DNA from 3 places in the Streptomyces phaeolivaceus genome. Region 3 is predicted to be linked to each of the others. Evidence: riboswitches for the same ligand, from Rfam matches in the RefSeq annotation. Region 3 holds a riboswitch; each other region holds the start of a gene.

Region 1 (5,637 bases), 6.7 Mb from region 3:
CGCACCCGCCAGTCCGAGAGCAAGGGTGGGGGTGCCGCACAGTGAAGGACGGCGTGAACGGCGTGGCACTCGCCGTCTTCATCTTCTTCTTCCTGGCCGTCACGGTCATGGGCTTCCTGGCCGCGCGCTGGCGCAAGGCCGAGAACGAGAACAGCCTCGACGAATGGGGCCTCGGCGGCCGGTCGTTCGGCACCTGGGTCACCTGGTTCCTGCTCGGCGGTGACCTCTACACGGCGTACACCTTCGTCGCCGTCCCCGCGGCGATCTACGCGGCGGGCGCGGCCGGGTTCTTCGCGGTGCCGTACACGATCCTCGTCTACCCGCTGATCTTCACGTTCCTGCCCCGCCTGTGGTCGGTCTCGCACAAGCACGGCTATGTGACGACCTCGGACTTCGTGCGGGGCCGCTTCGGCTCGAAGGGCCTGTCGCTGGCGGTCGCCCTGACCGGCATCCTCGCGACGATGCCCTACATCGCCCTCCAACTCGTCGGCATCCAGGCCGTGCTGGACGTGATGGGCGTGGGCGGCGGCGAGGACACCAACTGGTTCATCAAGGACCTGCCGCTGCTGATCGCGTTCGGCGTGCTGGCGGCCTACACCTACTCCTCCGGCCTGCGGGCGCCCGCGCTGATCGCGTTCGTGAAGGACACGCTGATCTACCTCGTCATCGCGGTGGCGATCATCTACATCCCGATCAAGCTCGGCGGCTTCGACGACATCTTCGCCAAGGCGGGCGAGGCGTACGGCCAGACCAACCCGGCGACGGACAAGCCGCGCGGCTCCCTCGTCCCCGGTGACGCCAACCAGTGGACGTACGCGACGCTGGCCCTCGGCTCGGCGCTGGCGCTCTTCATGTACCCGCACTCCATCACGGCGACGCTGTCGTCCCGGAGCCGCGAGGTGATCCGCCGCAACACCACGATCCTCCCCCTGTACTCCCTCATGCTGGGCCTGCTGGCACTGCTGGGCTTCATGGCGATCGCGGCCGGGATCCAGGTGCAGAACGGCCAGTTGGCGATCCCACAGCTGTTCGAGACGATGTTCCCGGACTGGTTCGCGGGCGTCGCCTTCGCGGCCATCGGCATCGGCGCGCTGGTGCCGGCGGCGATCATGTCCATCGCGGCGGCGAACCTGTTCACCCGCAACATCTACAAGGACTTCATCAAGCCGGACGCCACGCCCGCGCAGGAGACCAAGGTCTCCAAGCTGGTGTCCCTGCTGGTGAAGGTGGGCGCGCTGGCCTTCGTCCTCACCATGGACAAGACGGTCGCCATCAACTTCCAGCTCCTGGGCGGCATCTGGATCCTGCAGACCTTCCCGGCCCTGGTCGGCGGCCTGTTCACCCGCTGGTGCCACCGCTGGGCGCTCCTCGCGGGCTGGGCGGTCGGCATGCTGTACGGGACGATCGCCGCGTACGGGGTGGCCTCACCGACGCAGAAGCACTTCGGCGGCTCCTCGGCGGAGATCCCCGGCATCGGCGAGATCGGCTACATCGGCCTGACCGCGTTCGTCCTCAACGCCGTGGTCACCGTCGTCCTCACCTTCGTCCTCCGCGCCGCGAAGGTCCCCGACGGTATCGACGAGACCCGCCCCGAGGACTACACGGCCGACGCGGGCGACCCGGGCGTCCGCACGGACCTGCCACCGGCGACGGCGGGGGCGAGTCACTAGGAGCCGGGGGGTGCGTTGTCGGGTGCGGGTGAGTGGGGGCTGGTCGCGCGGTTCCCCGCGCCCCTGAAAAAGCGGGGCTGCGCCCTGCTTTTTCGGCCCGAAGAGCACGGGGCGCAGCCCCGGCTCTTCGGGGGCGCGGGGAACCGCGCGAGAAGCCCCACCGGACCCGCACCCGGCAACGCACCCCGACTACGCTGAACCGGTGACCGCTCGCGCACCGATCGTCCTCGACAGCGACCCCGGCATAGACGACGCCGTAGCCCTCCAGTACCTCCTGGGCACCGGTCTGTGGGACCTCAAGGCGTACACCTCGGTCGGGGGCAACCTCCCCGCCGAGGGGACGTACACCAACGCCCGCGCCCTGGCGAGAGCCCTCCGCATAGACACCGACATCCCCGTGCACAGAGGCGCCGGCCGCCCCCTCTCCCGCCTCCCCTACCGCGAGGCATCCGCCTTCCACGGCCCGGCAGGCCTGGGCGACGAGGCCCTCCCCGACTCGACGGCCCCGCACCCCACGGCGTCGTCCGCGCAGACCCTGCTGCGCCTCTCCCGGGAGTACGAGGGCGAGCTGACGGTGTGCGCCACCGGCCCGCTCACGAACGTGGCCATCGCCCTGCTGGAGGACCCCCAATTCGCCCGCCGCGTCCACAGGTTCGTGTTCATGGGCGGCGCCGCCCAGGTCCCCGGCAACATCACCCCCGTCGCCGAGTTCAACATCTGGGCCGACCCGGACGCCGCCGAGATCGTGCTCTCCTCCGGCATCCCGTTCACCATGGTCGACCTGGACGCCTCGCACCGCTGGCTCTTCCGCCCCGCCGACCTCGCCGCGCTGGAGGCCGCGGGTCCGGGCACGGCGCTGGCCGCCCGGCTGATGCGCACGTACATGGACGCCTACACCCGGCACGGCGGCGACGGCACCTGCCCGCTGCACGATCCGCTGGCCGTGGGCGTCTGCGGCGACGAGGCGTTCGTCAAGGCCGCCGACGGGGCCGTCGTCGTGGAGTGCGCGAGCGAACTCACGCGCGGCCAGACCGTGTTCGTACCGGCCGCCGCCGGGCGCGTCCACTACCCCGAGTCCCCCGCCCTGACGGCCCGCCTCCGCACCACCGGCCGTGTCGCCCTGGGTCCGGGCACCCGCGACTTCAGCCAGGACTTCGTGGCGACGCTGCCGCGATGGCCGACGACGACCTGAACGCCCTGCCCCACCCCGCCCCACCCCACCCTGCTCTGTCCCGCCCCCTGCCCTGTCCCGGCCCACTCGGGCCGATCATCCGATGAACGACGGCGCCTGTGGAAAACCCCGGTCACGTGAAGTCGCCCCTGATGCAGACTGCGACGCATGGACATCACGATCAGGCGAGCGGCTCCCGACGAGTACGCCGCCCTCGGCGAGATCACCGCGCAGGCCTACCTCGGCGACGGACTGCTGGACTTCGGGGAGAGCGACGCGTACCTCGGTGAGCTGCGGGACGTCGCGAAGCGGGCGGCGGCGGCCGATGTGCTCGTGGCCGTGGCGGACGACCGGGTGCTCGGCGGTGTGACCTTCGTCCCGGCGGGCGGCCCCATGGCCGACATCGCCCGTACAGGAGAGGCCGAGATACGGATGCTCGCGGTCGCCCCGTCGGCGCGCGGCCGGGGTGTCGGCGAGGCCCTCGTGCGGGCCTGTCTGGAGCGGGCCCGGACCGTGGAGGGCTGTGCGCGCGTCGTGCTGTCGACCCAACGGAGCATGCACGCGGCCCACCGCGTCTACGAACGCCTGGGCTTCACCCGCACACCGGAGCGCGACTGGAACCCCTTCCCCGACCTCCTCGACCTCACGCTGATCACCTATGAGTTGACGCTCTGACACCCTGCGAAGTCGATTGCGACACAACATGTGGGGGTGACACCGCGCCCCGGCACTAGATGTATGCTCATGCTCGCTGTCGCCGCAGGGGAATCCGGTGCGAATCCGGAACTGTCCCGCAACGGTGTACTCGCGTGCGTACCTCTCCATTTGCGCACGCCTGTTCAGTCCGAACACCTGCCGACAGCGCGCCCGGCCGACCGGTCCGGGTGCCTGACGTCCGGGCCTCGTGGAATGGGCCGGTGGACGCGACGCCGCCGTGCGCTCGTGTGCTGCCGCCTGCCCTCCGCAAGGCCCCTTGCCGAGCGAGGGAGAGCCCCACGTGACCATCGCGCCAGCCGACCCGGTTTCAGCCGAACCGGCTTCAGCCACCCCGGCGACGGAGACCGACGGTCCCGGTACCGCGTTGCTGCGGACCCTGACCGAGCTGACCGTCGACCTCCCCGACGCCGACCCCGGCCGGGTCGCCGCCGCCGCCCTGCGCGGCCGGTCGGCGCGGGCCGACGAGGCGGAGCTGCGCGAGCTGGCCACCGAGGCCGCCGCGGGCCTCATCTCCGAGGACCCCGCCTACTCGAAGCTGGCCGCCCGACTGCTGGCCATCGGCATCCGCGCCGAGGCCGCCTCGCAGGGCGTCACGACGTTCACCGAGTCCATCACGGTGGGCCGGCGGGAGGGTCTGGTCGCCGACCGCACCGCGGAGTTCGCCCAGGCGCACGCCGGGCGTCTCGACACCCTGATCGACCCGGCGGGCGACGACCGCTTCGGCTACTTCGGTCTGCGCACCCTGCACAGCCGCTATCTGCTCCGGCACCCGATCACCCGCAAGGTCATCGAGACGCCCCAGCACTTCATGCTGCGCGTCGCCGCCGGCCTCGCCGAGGACGAGACCCCGCGCGCCATGGACGAGGTCGCCGCGCTCTACCGGCTCATGAGCCGCCTCGACTACCTCCCCTCCTCCCCCACCCTCTTCAACTCCGGTACGCGACACCCCCAGATGTCGTCCTGCTACCTCCTCGACTCCCCGCTGGACGAGCTGGACTCCATCTACGACCGCTACCACCAGGTGGCCCGCCTCTCGAAGCACGCCGGCGGCATCGGTCTGTCGTACTCCCGTATCCGCTCGCGCGGTTCGCTGATCCGGGGCACCAACGGGCACTCCAACGGCATCGTGCCGTTCCTGAAGACACTGGACGCCTCGGTCGCCGCGGTGAACCAGGGCGGGCGGCGCAAGGGCGCAGCCGCGGTCTACCTGGAGACCTGGCACTCCGACATCGAGGAGTTCCTGGAGCTGCGCGACAACACCGGTGAGGACGCCCGGCGTACGCACAATCTGAACCTGGCGCACTGGATCCCGGACGAGTTCATGCGCCGGGTGAACGCCGACGAGCCGTGGTCGCTGTTCTCCCCGTCCGACGTGCCCGAGCTGGTCGACCTGTGGGGCGCGGAGTTCGACGCCGCGTACCGCAAGGCGGAGGGCGACGGCCTGGCGAAGAAGACCATCCCGGCCCGCGAGCTGTACGGCCGCATGATGCGCACCCTCGCACAGACCGGCAACGGCTGGATGACCTTCAAGGACGCGGCCAACCGCACGGCCAACCAGACGGCCGAGCCGGGCCATGTCGTCCACTCCTCCAACCTCTGCACGGAGATCCTGGAGGTCACGGACGACGGGGAGACCGCGGTCTGCAACCTGGGCTCGGTGAACCTGGGTGCCTTCGTCGACCTGACGACGGGCGACCTGGACTGGGAGCGGCTGGACGAGACCGTCCGTACCGCCGTCACCTTCCTCGACCGCGTCGTCGACATCAACTTCTACCCGACCGAGCAGGCGGGCCGCTCCAACGCCAAGTGGCGGCCGGTCGGCCTCGGCGCGATGGGCCTCCAGGACGTCTTCTTCCAGCTGCGTCTGCCCTTCGACTCCCCCGAGGCGAAGGCGCTGTCCACGCGGATCGCCGAGCGGATCATGCTCGCCGCGTACGAGGCCTCCGCCGACCTCGCCGAGCGCAACGGCCCGCTGCCGGCCTGGGAGAAGACCCGTACGGCCCGCGGGGTGCTGCACCCCGACCACTACGGCGTCGAGTTCACCTGGCCGGAGCGCTGGGCGGCCCTGCGCGAGCGTGT
Region 2 (5,637 bases), 9.3 Mb from region 3:
TCACTCCCTGCTTACGCTGATGCGGCGGTCCCTCGATGGCCGGAACTGTTCGTAGCACCGCACGTCTGGAGCGTTCATTGGCCACCACCGAGGGCATCCGCAGCGGCCGTCTGCGGGCGTGGATGCTGGAAGGCCTGTCCGACATGGGCAAGGGCGGCGGCCACACCGGACCGCATGCCGAGCCACAGCCCGCGCACAAGGGTCAGCCCTGGTGGCGGGTGATGTGCCTGACTGGCGTCGACTACTTCTCCACCCTCGGCTACCAGCCCGGCATCGCCGCGCTCGCGGCCGGTCTCCTCTCCCCCGTGGCGACCGTCGTCCTGGTGATCGTCACCCTCGCGGGAGCGCTCCCGGTCTACCGCCGGGTGGCCGAGGAGAGCCCCCGGGGCGAGGGCTCGATCGCGATGCTGGAACGGCTGCTGACGTTCTGGAAGGGCAAGCTGTTCGTCCTCACCCTGCTGGGCTTCGCGGCGACCGACTTCCTGATCACGATCACCCTGTCGGCCGCGGACGCCTCGACCCATCTGATCGAGAACCCGCATCTGACGGACGCCCTGCACGACAAGCAGCTCCTGATCACGCTCATCCTCATCGCCCTGCTGGGCGCGGTGTTCCTCAAGGGCTTCCTGGAGGCCATCGGCGTGGCCGTGGCGCTGGTGGCGGTCTATCTGGCGCTGAACGTGGTGGTCGTGGTGGCCGGCCTGTGGCATGTGATCACCGAGGGGCATGTCGTCACCGACTGGTCGACCGCGCTGACCGCCGAGCACGGCAATGTCTTCGTCATGATCGGTGTGGCCCTGATCGTCTTCCCCAAGCTCGCGCTCGGCCTCTCCGGCTTCGAGACGGGCGTGGCCGTCATGCCGCATGTGAAGGGCGACCCCGGCGACACGGAGGCCGACCCCAAGGGCCGTATCCGGGACACGAAGAAGCTGCTGACGGCAGCCGCCGTGATCATGAGCGTCTTCCTGATCTGCACCAGCTTCATCACCACCCTGCTGATCCCGGAGAAGGAGTTCGAGCCGGGCGGCGACGCCAACGGCCGGGCGCTCGCCCATCTCGCCCACGACTATCTGGGCAGCGCCTTCGGCACCGTCTACGACGTCTCCACGATCGCCATCCTCTGGTTCGCGGGCGCCTCCGCCATGGCCGGACTGCTCAACCTGATGCCCCGCTACCTCCCCCGGTACGGCATGGCACCGCACTGGGCCCGCGCGGTGCGCCCCATGGTCATCGTCTTCACCCTGGTCGGTTTCCTCGTCACCTGGATCTTCGACGCGGACGTGGACGCGCAGGGCGGCGCCTACGCGACGGGCGTCCTGGTGCTGATCAGTTCGGCGGCGATCGCGGTGACGATCGCCGCCCGCAAGGCCGGCCAGCGCAACTGGACCATCGCCTTCGGTGTCATCTCGGCGGTCTTCCTCTACACCACCGTCCTGAACGTCATCGAACGCCCCGACGGTGTGAAGATCGGTGCCTGTTTCATCGCCGGCATCATCCTCGTCTCCCTCCTCTCCCGTCTGGCCCGCGCCTTCGAACTGCGCGTCACGAGCGTCCGGTTGGACACGACGGCGGAGCGCTTCGTCCGGGACATCGCGCACCGCAAGATCCGCTTCATCGCCAACGAGCCCGACAACCGCGACCTCGCGGAGTACCGCGAGAAGATCGAACAGATCCGCCACGACAACGACGTGCCCGGCGCCGAGGACTTCGTCTTCGTGGAGGTCACGGTGACGGACCCCTCGGAGTTCGAGGCGGGCCTGACCGTGCGGGGCGAGGTGATGCACGGCCGCTACCGGGTGCTGACGCTGGAGTCCTCCTCGATCCCCAACGCGCTGGCCGCCCTGCTGCTGCATGTCCGGGACTCCACCGGGGCGATACCGCACATCTACTTCGAGTGGACCGAGGGCGGCCCGTTCGCCAACTTCCTCCGCTTCTTCCTCTTCGGCCAGGGCGAGGTCGCCCCGGTCACCCGGGAGGTCCTGCGCGAGGCGGAGCGGAACCGGGCCCGGCGCCCCCGGGTCCACGTGGGCTGACCGGCCGGGCCGCACCCACCGGGGTCAGGTGGACCGGGGTCAGGTGGAGGAGTCCGCGACCGGGTACGGCACGAACGCGCTGCTGTTGAGGTCGATCCGAAGCGGACGGCCGAGGGGCGGCACCGCGCGCTGCGGGCAGTCGAGGCGCTCGCAGAGGCGGCAGCCCATGCCGATGGGGGTGGCGGCGGAGGCGTTCGCGAGGTCGAGGCCGTCGGAGTAGACCAGCCGGTGGGCGTGGCGGATCTCGCAGCCGAGGCCGATGGCGAAGGTCTTGCCCGGCTCGCCCCAGCCGCCCCGGTGGCGGGTCAGCGCACGGGCCGTCCACAGATACCGTCCGCCGTCGGGCATCTCGGCGACCTGGACATGGATACGGCCGGGCGCCGCGAACGCCTCGTACACGTTCCACAGGGGGCAGGTGCCGCCGGCCCGGGAGAAGTGGAAGCCGGTCGCGGACTGCCGTTTGGACATGTTGCCCGCCCGGTCGACCCGGACGAAGGAGAAGGGGACCCCGCGAAGCAGCGCCGACCGACGCTCACCGAATGGTCACCTCCGCCGTCCGCGCGGACCCCACCTGGCGGGTCGCCCCGCCCGCCCCCGGTCTGACCGACCGCCGGGTGGAGATCACCGGTCCGCCCGAGCGCCGTATAACCGTCAACGCCCTCAACTCCGGTGCCCAGGTGTGGCTGGCGGACTTCGAGGACGCCACCGCGTCCACCTGGGACAACATCGTCGGTGGCCAGCTCAGTCTGCTGGACGCCGTCGAGCGGCGCATCGACTTCACCACGCCCGAGGGCAAGGAGTACCGCCTCAAGGACCGCGAGCGGCTCGCCACGATCGTCGTACGGCCGCGCGGCTGGCATCTCGACGAGGAGCATCTCGCTTACGACGGCCGGCCGGTGCCCGCCGCGCTCGTGGACTTCGGGCTGTATCTCTTCCACTGCGGGCGGCGGCAGATCGACGCCGGTCATGGGCCGTACTTCTCTCTGCCGAAGCTGGAGAACCGCTACGAGGCCCGGCTGTGGAACAACATCTTCGTCGCCGCGCAGGATCTGCTCGGCATCCCCCGGGGCACGATCCGGGCCACGGTCCTCATCGAGACGATCACCGCCGCGTTCGAGAGGGAGGAGATCCTCCATGAGCTGCGGGAGCACGGCGCGGGCCTGAACGCCGGGCGCTGGGACTATCTGTTCAGTCTGATCAAGACGTTCGGTCACCGCACCGACTTCCTGCTGCCGGACCGCGCCGAGGTCACCACGACCGCGCCGTTTCTGCGCGCCTGCACCGAACTGCTGGTGCGCACCTACCACAGGCGTGGCGCCCACGCGATCGGCGGAATGGCCGCCCAGGTGCCCGGCGAGGACCCGGCCGCGTACGAGGCGGCGCTCGCCGAGGTCCGCCTCGACAAGGAACGGGAGGCGGAGGACGGCTTCGACGGCTCCTGGGTCGCCCATCCGGCGCTGGTGCCCGTGTGCCGTGAGGTGTTCGACGGTGTGCTGGGCGGGCGCCCGCACCACCCGTCGCCTCCATCGCGGAGTCCCTGTACGACGAGTTCCGTGAACCGCTGTACGCGCCTCCCCCGCTGCTCCAGCGGATGGTGGAGGCGGGACTGCTCGGCCGGAAGACCGGCCTGGGGTTCCACACGTACGACCACGGCTGACGGGGGGAGGGCGGGAAGGTGACGACAGGGCCTAAGCTGACCTGTGCAGCTGGTTCGCCCCGTCCGCCAGACGGGATGCGTCGCAAGAGGGAACCCGGTGGGAATCCGGGACTGCCCCGCAGCGGTGAGTGGGAACGACCGCCGTCATACGCACTGGGCCCGACGAACAGGGTCTGGGAAGCGACGGCCAGTAGGTGTCCTCCGGTCGGGAGGGCGTGCCCACGAGTCCGAAGACCTGCCAACTGCCCGTGCGCGGACCACTCCGTGCGCGGACATCCCGGTGACCTCGTGGGCGGGTCGGCGCACATATCGGACAAGCCACGGCCGCGCCTTGTCGCGCGAGGCCGATTTCCGTCCGGTTCGTCACCCCTTCGCGCTCGCGTCCCGTCGCCGGGATCCCAGGGATTCATCTCGCGAAGGAGATCTCCGTGACAGCGAAGTCCGCAGCCGCGGCAGCACGGGCCACCGTGTACGGCTACCCCCGCCAGGGCCCGAACCGGGAACTGAAGAAGGCGATCGAGGGCTACTGGAAGGGCCGGGTCACCGCCGACGCCCTGCGCGCCACCGCCGCCGAACTGCGCCGGACCAACTGGCGGCAGCTCGCCGGGGCCGGCATCCACGAGGTGCCCACCGGCGACTTCTCGTACTACGACCATGTGCTCGACACCACCGTCATGGTCGGCGCGCTCCCCGCCCGGCACCGCGGGGCCGTGGAGACCGACGCGCTGGACGGCTACTTCGCCATGGCGCGCGGCACGCAGGACGTCGCGCCGCTGGAGATGACGAAGTGGTTCGACACCAACTACCACTATCTGGTGCCCGAGTTGGGCCCGGACACCGTCTTCACGGCCGACTCCGCCAAGCAGGTCGCGGAGCTGAAGGAGGCGCTCGCCCTGGGTCTCGCCGCGCGGCCCGTGCTGGTCGGCCCGGTCACCTACCTCCTGCTCGCCAAGCCCGCGCCCGGTGTGGCCGCCGACTTCGACCCGCTCACCCTTCTCGACCGGCTGCTGCCGGTGTACGCCGAGGTCCTCGCCGATCTGCGCGCGGCGGGCGCGCAGTGGGTGCAGTTGGACGAGCCCGCCCTGGTCCAGGACCGCACCCCGGCCGAACTGAACGCCGCGACGCGGACCTACCGTGACCTGGGCGCCCTCACCGACCGGCCGAAGCTGCTGGTGGCCTCCTACTTCGACCGGCTCGGGGACGCGCTCCCCGTCCTGGCCAAGGCCCCCGTCGAGGGCCTGGCCCTGGACTTCACGGAGGCCGCCGCCGCCAACCTGGACGCCCTGGCCGCCGTGGGCGGACTGCCGGGCAAGCGCCTGGTCGCGGGGGTCGTCAACGGCCGCAACATCTGGGTGAACGACCTGTCGGCCTCGCTCGCCACGCTCGGCACGCTGCTCGGGCTGGCCGACCGGATCGATGTCGCCGCCTCCTGCTCGCTGCTCCATGTGCCGCTGGACGCGGCGCCGGAGCGGGACATCGAGCCGCAGATCCTGCGCTGGCTCGCCTTCGCCCGGCAGAAGACGGGCGAGATCGTCGCCCTCGCCAAGGGCCTCGCCCAGGGCACGGACGCGATCACCGGCGAACTCGCCGCCAACCGCGCCGACCTGGCCTCCCGGGCAGGCTCGCCGATCACCCACGACCCGGCCGTCCGGGCGCGCGCGGCGGCCGTCACCGAGGCGGACGCCCGGCGCTCGCAGCCGTACGCCGAGCGCGCGGCGGCCCAGCGCGCCCACCTCGGGCTGCCGCTGCTGCCGACCACCACGATCGGCTCCTTCCCGCAGACCGGGGAACTGCGCACGGCGCGCGCCGATCTCCGCGCGCGCCGGATCGACACGGCCGGGTACGAGGAGCGCGTCAAGGCGGAGATCCAGGAGGTGATCTCGTTCCAGGAGAAGACCGGCCTGGACGTCCTGGTGCACGGCGAGGCCGAACGCAACGACATGGTCC
Region 3 (5,637 bases):
GACTCGCGGCGGACTATGCCCAAGTCCTCGACGCGGCCCGCTCGTTGACGTCCGGGCTGAGCGTGGCGGAACAGCGGGAGGTCTTCGAGGGCACCGCCGTCCGCGCCTACGGCCTGCGGATCTGAGCGGTGGCCGCCAGCTCCTCCGGTGTACGCGGACCGGTCTCCTCGTCGCTCAACAGACCTTGTTTCCGCAGGAGTTGGGCGACGGCGATGCCCCAGGGCAGCCGCAGCCCGGCCTGTTGGAGGAGATCGGTGCGGGCGAGCATCGCGGCCACCGGGCCCGTGCGCGCGCCGGACGGGGTGAGCAGCGCCGCGTCGTCGGCCCAGCGCAGGGCGAGGTCGACGTCATGGGTGGCCATCACCACGGTGGTGCCGGACCGCCGCAGCTCGTCCAGGGTGGCGAGGAGCCGTTCCTGTCCGTCGGGGTCGAGTCCTGCGGTCGGCTCGTCGAGGACCAGCACCCGGGGCCGCATCGCGACCGCGCCGGCGATGGCGGTGCGCTTGCGCTGGCCGTAGGAGAGCAGATGGGTGGGCCGGTCGGCGAGCGCCGCGATACCGAGCGCGCCGAGCGCCTCGTCCACCCGGGCCCGTACCTGCGTGTCGGACAGCCCGAGGTTCAGCGGCCCGAACGACACGTCCTGCGCCACGGACGCCGCGAACAGCTGGTCGTCCGGGTCCTGCACGACCAGCTGCACCGTCGTCCGCAGCCGGGTCAGCCCCTTGCGGTCGTACGTCACCGCCCGCCCCTCGACCGTCAACTCGCCGGTCCGGGGCCGCAGTCCACCGCTGAGCAGCCGCATCAGCGTGGTCTTGCCGCTGCCGTTGCGGCCCAGCAGGGCGAGCGCGCGCCCCTCGGCCACCTCGAAGTCGAGATCACCGAGCACGGGCGGCCCGTCCTCGTAGGCGAAGGACGCGCCCCGCAGGGCGACCAGCACGGGCTCGCTCATGTCAGCGGCCTTTCCATGACGAGTCCAGTACGAGGGTGAGGGCGGCGACGGCCGCGAGCAGGGCGACGCTGGCCGCGGTGAACCGGGCGGAGACCCTGGCCTCGGGCACCAGGACGCGCAGGGTGCCGTCGTACCCGCGCCCGGCGAGCCCGGTCTGCAGCCGGGCCGCCCGGTCGAAGGCCCGGACGAACGCGGTGGCGCCGAGCCCCGCGAGCGAACGCCAGGTCGCGGCCCGGGTGGTGTGCCCCAGCCGGGCCGCCTGCGCCTCCCGGATCCGGCGCACGGAGTCCAGCAGGAGGAAGCTCATGCGGTACGTGACCAGAGCCACGTCCACGACCGGCGCGGGCACCCCGGCCTTCACCAGACGCGGCAGCAGGTCCGACATGGGGGTGGTGAACGCGAACAGCAGGACGCCGAGGGAGGCGGCCGAGGTGCGCAGCAGCAGCTCCCCGGCGCGGACCGGGCCGCCGTCGGCCAGGGTCACGAACCCGTCGGGCCCGCCGACCTGGACGAGCAGCGGCAGCGCGCCGGTCACACAGAAACCCAGCGGCACCCGGTAGGCCCGCCACAGCCGACGGCCGGGCACACCGGCCGGGCCGAGCAGCACCACGAGTGCGGTCAGCAGGACCAGGGCCGCGCCGGGCCAGGGCGGCAGGGAGATCGCCAGCACGGTGAGGCCGAGCCCGAGCACGGCCTTGTCCACGGGATGGCGGCGGCGCCAGCGACTGCTGTGCGCCGCCGCGTCGATCGGCAGCACGCGGGGTCAGACCCGCCCGGCGGGGGACTCCCCGGCACCACCGGACGAGCTGTCGTCACCGGAGGCGACCTTCGAGGCAGGCGCGGCCGTCGCGCCCACCGGGTCCGCCGCAGCCTCCCCGGCGGCTCCCGTGCCCCCGGTCCCGTCCGGCCGGGCCAGTGCCCGCGCCTCGCCCTGGCGGCGGCCCCGGTGGATGCCGAAGTAGTACGCGAGGACACCCGCGCCCAGCGCCGCCTGGAGGGCGAACAGCGCCGACTCGATCTCACCGGACGGCGGCTCGTACAGCGGGGAGAACCAGGGCTCGTAGTCCGGCTGGATCTCCGTGATCGCCGTCTCCGCCTCGGCGTCGGCGCCCGCGAAGGGCTCCTCCTTGTGGTCGCCGAGGCCGAGGGCCAGCGGCAGCACGGCGAGCGCGGCCACGACGAGCAGCAGCAGGACGTTGATCTTCGTGTTCTTGGTCATCGTGTTCCTGCTCATCGGGCCACCGCCTCGATCTCGGTCTCGGAGCGGTCGCGTTTGCCGGTCAGGAGCACGCCGAGCCGGGTCAGTTCACCCTTGCTCGACTGCACCAGCAGACGCATGACCAGCACCGTGAGCAGGCCCTCGCTCACGGCGAGCGGGATCTGGGTGACGGCGAAGATGGAGCCGAACTTGCCGAGCGCGCCCAGGAAACCGCTGCTCGGGTCGGGGAACGCGAGCGCCAGCTGCACGCTGGTGACGCAGTAGGTGACCAGGTCGGCGACGAACGCGCCGAAGAACACCGTGACCATCAGCGGCACGTCGAACCGCCGCAGCAGCCGGTAGATGCCATAGCCCGCCCAGGGCCCGACGATCGCCATCGAGAAGACGTTGGCGCCGAGCGTGGTGAGACCGCCGTGCGCGAGCAGCAGCGCCTGGAAGAGCAGGGTGATGGTGCCCAGGACCGCCATGATCGGTGGCCGGAAAAGGATGGCGCCCAGACCGGTGCCGGTGGGGTGGGAGCAACTCCCGGTGACCGACGGCAGCTTCAGGGCGGACAGGACGAAGGTGAAGGCACCCGAGGCACCGAGCAGCAGTGTGCTCTCGGGGTGCTCCTTGACCTCACGGGTGAGTGCCCTGACTCCGTGGACGACGAATGGCGCGGACGCGACGCCCCAGGCGATCGCGTGCGCCGGAGGAAGGAAACCCTCGGCTATGTGCATGGCTCAGCAGACCCTCTCCAGCACCTCGTGGATGGTTGACGCGCCTTGGCCGGTCTCCTGGCTTACGGGTCCCACCGCCCATGCTCCGCCTTCCCGGGTCCGAAGACCCAGTGGCTGCCCGTGAGGGCCGGAGCCGGACTTCCCGATCACAGTGGCGAGGGCCGCACCGGCATGACACCGGATTTCCCGTTCACCAAGGCGTGGTGACAGTAGTGCCCACATAAGGGCGCTGACAAGCGGAGACGAGGGGCGCGAGGGCGCCGTGGAACAGCTCACAGCACGGCGCACGCCCCACCCCTCCCACGCCTTGCGCGAGCCTGGGCACGCCGACGGCGGATGGCCGGAACCGATCGCACACCTGGCCGCCCTTGGCCCCGGGGCCCGGCCTGCGCTTCAATGCCGCCACCGCCACCGCCACCGCCACCGCCACCGCCACCGCCACCGCCACCGCCACCGCCACCGCCACCGCCACCGCCGGCCCGGCCGCGGTCACCCGGCACCGCCCCGACTCCGGCACCCTGGCCCTCGACGGCGAGCCCGTACGGCACTGGCGGCATCGTGCCCCGCGCCGGCAACGCACCGCGTTCGGCGTCGTCTTCCGGCAGCCCGGACTGTCGGCGGACCCCCGGCTGCGGCTCACCGACCTGATCGCCGAACCCCTCAGGGCCACCGGCCGCCGGGCGGAGGCACCGGCCCGGGTCGCCGAACTGGCGTCCACGGTCGGCCTCCCCCCCCGACCTGCTGACCCGCCGCCCCCACGAGGTCAGCGACGGCCAGCTCCAACGGGCCTGCCTCGCCCGCGCCCTGGTGCCGCGCCCCCGCTGGCTGATCCGCGACGAGATGACCGCCATGCTCGACGCGTCCACGACCGCGCACTGCTCGGGCGCTGGTGCGACCGCACGGTCCACCGGGGGAGCCTCGCCTGACCGAAACGTGGCACGAGCTTTACTGCGACCTTCTTGCAGCTGCGCATGCACTGCACAAGGCTGTGGGGGCTGGACCGGACGCACACCGCACGACGAGTCACGACGAGTGAGGCACCCACCCCATGGCTCCTGTCACCGACACCGCCGCCTCGGCCCCCACCGCCAGGAGCGGTCCCTCCTGGCGTCGGATCCGCGCCTCGCTGACCCGAAAGGAGTGGGCGAGCCTCGGCGGGATGGCCGGATTCATCCTGGCGCTGCATGTCATCGGCTGGTTCACGCTCGTGGTGATCGTCGCCCCCGAGCACTACGGCGTCGGCGGCAAGACCTTCGGCATCGGCATGGGCGTCACCGCCTACACCCTGGGCATGCGGCACGCCTTCGACGCCGACCACATCGCCGCCATCGACAACACCACCCGCAAACTGATGGGTGAGGGGCAGCGCCCGCTGTCGGTCGGTTTCTGGTTCTCCCTCGGCCACTCGTCGATCGTCTTCGCCCTCACCTTCCTCCTCACCCTCGGCGTCAAGGCGCTCGCCGGACCGGTCCGAGACGACGACTCCACCCTGCACGACATCACCGGCTGGCTCGGCACCACCGTCTCCGGGACCTTCCTGTACGTGATCGCGATCATCAACCTGGTGGTCATGGTGGGGATCTGGAAGGTGTTCCGCGAGATGCGCTCGGGCACCTTCGACGAGGCCGCCCTGGAGGAGCGGCTGAACAGCCGCGGCCTCATGAACCGGCTCCTGGGACGGCTGATGAGGTCGATCACCGAGCCCTGGCAGATGTTCCCGCTGGGCCTGCTGTTCGGCCTCGGCTTCGACACGGCGACCGAGGTGGCGCTGCTGGTCCTGGCCGGTTCGGGCGCCGCCTCCGGGCTGCCCTGGTACGCGATCCTGTGCCTGCCGATCCTGTTCGCCACCGGGATGTCGCTGCTGGACACGATCGACGGCTCGTTCATGAACTTCGCCTACGGCTGGGCGTTCTCCGAGCCGGTCCGCAAGGTCTACTACAACCTGACCATCACCGGCCTGTCGGTGGCCGTCGCCCTCCTCATCGGCACGGTCGAACTGCTCGGTCTCGTCGCCGAGAAGGCCCATCTCCACGGCACGTTCTGGGACTGGGTCGCCGGCCTCGACCTCAATGTCATCGGCTATGTCGTCGTCGGCCTGTTCGTCGTCACCTGGGCCGTCGCCCTGCTGGTGTGGCGGTTCGGACGGATCGAGGAGAAGTGGACGACGGGCTGAGACCGACCCCCTCATCGAGCGCGGCCAGCAGACGGGGGACCAGCGGATCCGGGTCGTCCTTCCGCCAGGCGACGGCGACCCGGGTGCGCGGGGTGCCGGGCCCGATCCCGCGGAAGGCGACGCCCTTGAGACGGATACGGCGGATGCTCTCCGGGGCCAGCGACACGCCCAGCCCGGTCTCCACCAGGGCACAGACCGTCTGCCACTCCACGGCGTGCTGCGCCACCCGGGGTGTGAAGCCCGCCGCGACGCACACGCCGGTGATCCGGTCGTACAGCGACGGGCCGACGGCGCGGGGCAGCAGCACGAACGGCTGGTCCGCCAACTGCGCGACACGGACGACGCGTCGCGCCGCGAGCGGGTGCGCGGACGGCAGGACGGCCACGAACGGCTCGGTCAGCACGGTCGAGAATCCGAGTTCCGTGTCGTCGGCGGGCGGTTCGCGCAGCAGCCCGATGTCGATGGTCCCCTCGCGCAGCGCGGCCAGTTGCGGGGTGGTGGTCATCTCCTGGATGTCCAGCTCCACGGCGGGGAACCGTTCCCGGAAGGTGCGCAGCAGGCCGGGCAGCAGGGTCAG

Evidence for each region. Region 3 has a riboswitch for cobalamin ahead of F9278_RS02475 (energy-coupling factor ABC transporter permease). Riboswitches for the same ligand answer to the same signal wherever they lie in the genome.
Region 1: linked by a shared signal. The riboswitch ahead of F9278_RS33235 (ribonucleoside-diphosphate reductase subunit alpha) and the one ahead of F9278_RS02475 (energy-coupling factor ABC transporter permease) in region 3 are both predicted to bind cobalamin.
Region 2: linked by a shared signal. The riboswitch ahead of metE (5-methyltetrahydropteroyltriglutamate--homocysteine S-methyltransferase) and the one ahead of F9278_RS02475 (energy-coupling factor ABC transporter permease) in region 3 are both predicted to bind cobalamin.

The regions. Positions count from the first base shown of each region.
Region 1 covers NZ_CP045096.1:7,168,542-7,174,178, reverse strand. Annotated here, with positions in the region: gene F9278_RS33255 (DUF3311 domain-containing protein) at 1-45, shown strand, start outside; gene mctP (monocarboxylate uptake permease MctP) at 42-1,670, shown strand; gene F9278_RS33245 (nucleoside hydrolase) at 1,873-2,862, shown strand; gene F9278_RS33240 (GNAT family N-acetyltransferase) at 3,010-3,516, shown strand; cobalamin riboswitch at 3,580-3,715, shown strand; gene F9278_RS33235 (ribonucleoside-diphosphate reductase subunit alpha) at 3,839-5,637, shown strand, end outside.
Region 2 covers NZ_CP045096.1:9,730,923-9,736,559, reverse strand. Annotated here, with positions in the region: gene F9278_RS44285 (APC family permease) at 123-2,033, shown strand; partial or broken gene F9278_RS44280 (short-chain fatty acyl-CoA regulator family protein) at 2,073-2,549, opposite strand; partial or broken gene F9278_RS44275 (malate synthase) at 2,576-3,544, shown strand; partial or broken gene F9278_RS44270 (3-hydroxyacyl-CoA dehydrogenase family protein) at 3,550-3,690, shown strand; cobalamin riboswitch at 3,724-3,947, shown strand; gene metE (5-methyltetrahydropteroyltriglutamate--homocysteine S-methyltransferase) at 4,119-5,637, shown strand, end outside.
Region 3 covers NZ_CP045096.1:453,940-459,576, reverse strand. Annotated here, with positions in the region: gene F9278_RS02495 (amidohydrolase family protein) at 1-125, shown strand, start outside; gene F9278_RS02490 (energy-coupling factor ABC transporter ATP-binding protein) at 107-949, opposite strand; gene cbiQ (cobalt ECF transporter T component CbiQ) at 951-1,706, opposite strand; gene F9278_RS02480 (energy-coupling factor ABC transporter substrate-binding protein) at 1,713-2,168, opposite strand; gene F9278_RS02475 (energy-coupling factor ABC transporter permease) at 2,180-2,887, opposite strand; cobalamin riboswitch at 2,918-3,100, opposite strand; partial or broken gene F9278_RS02470 (ATP-binding cassette domain-containing protein) at 3,256-3,805, shown strand; gene F9278_RS02465 (Nickel transporter NicT) at 4,014-5,060, shown strand; gene F9278_RS02460 (LysR family transcriptional regulator) at 4,993-5,637, opposite strand, start outside.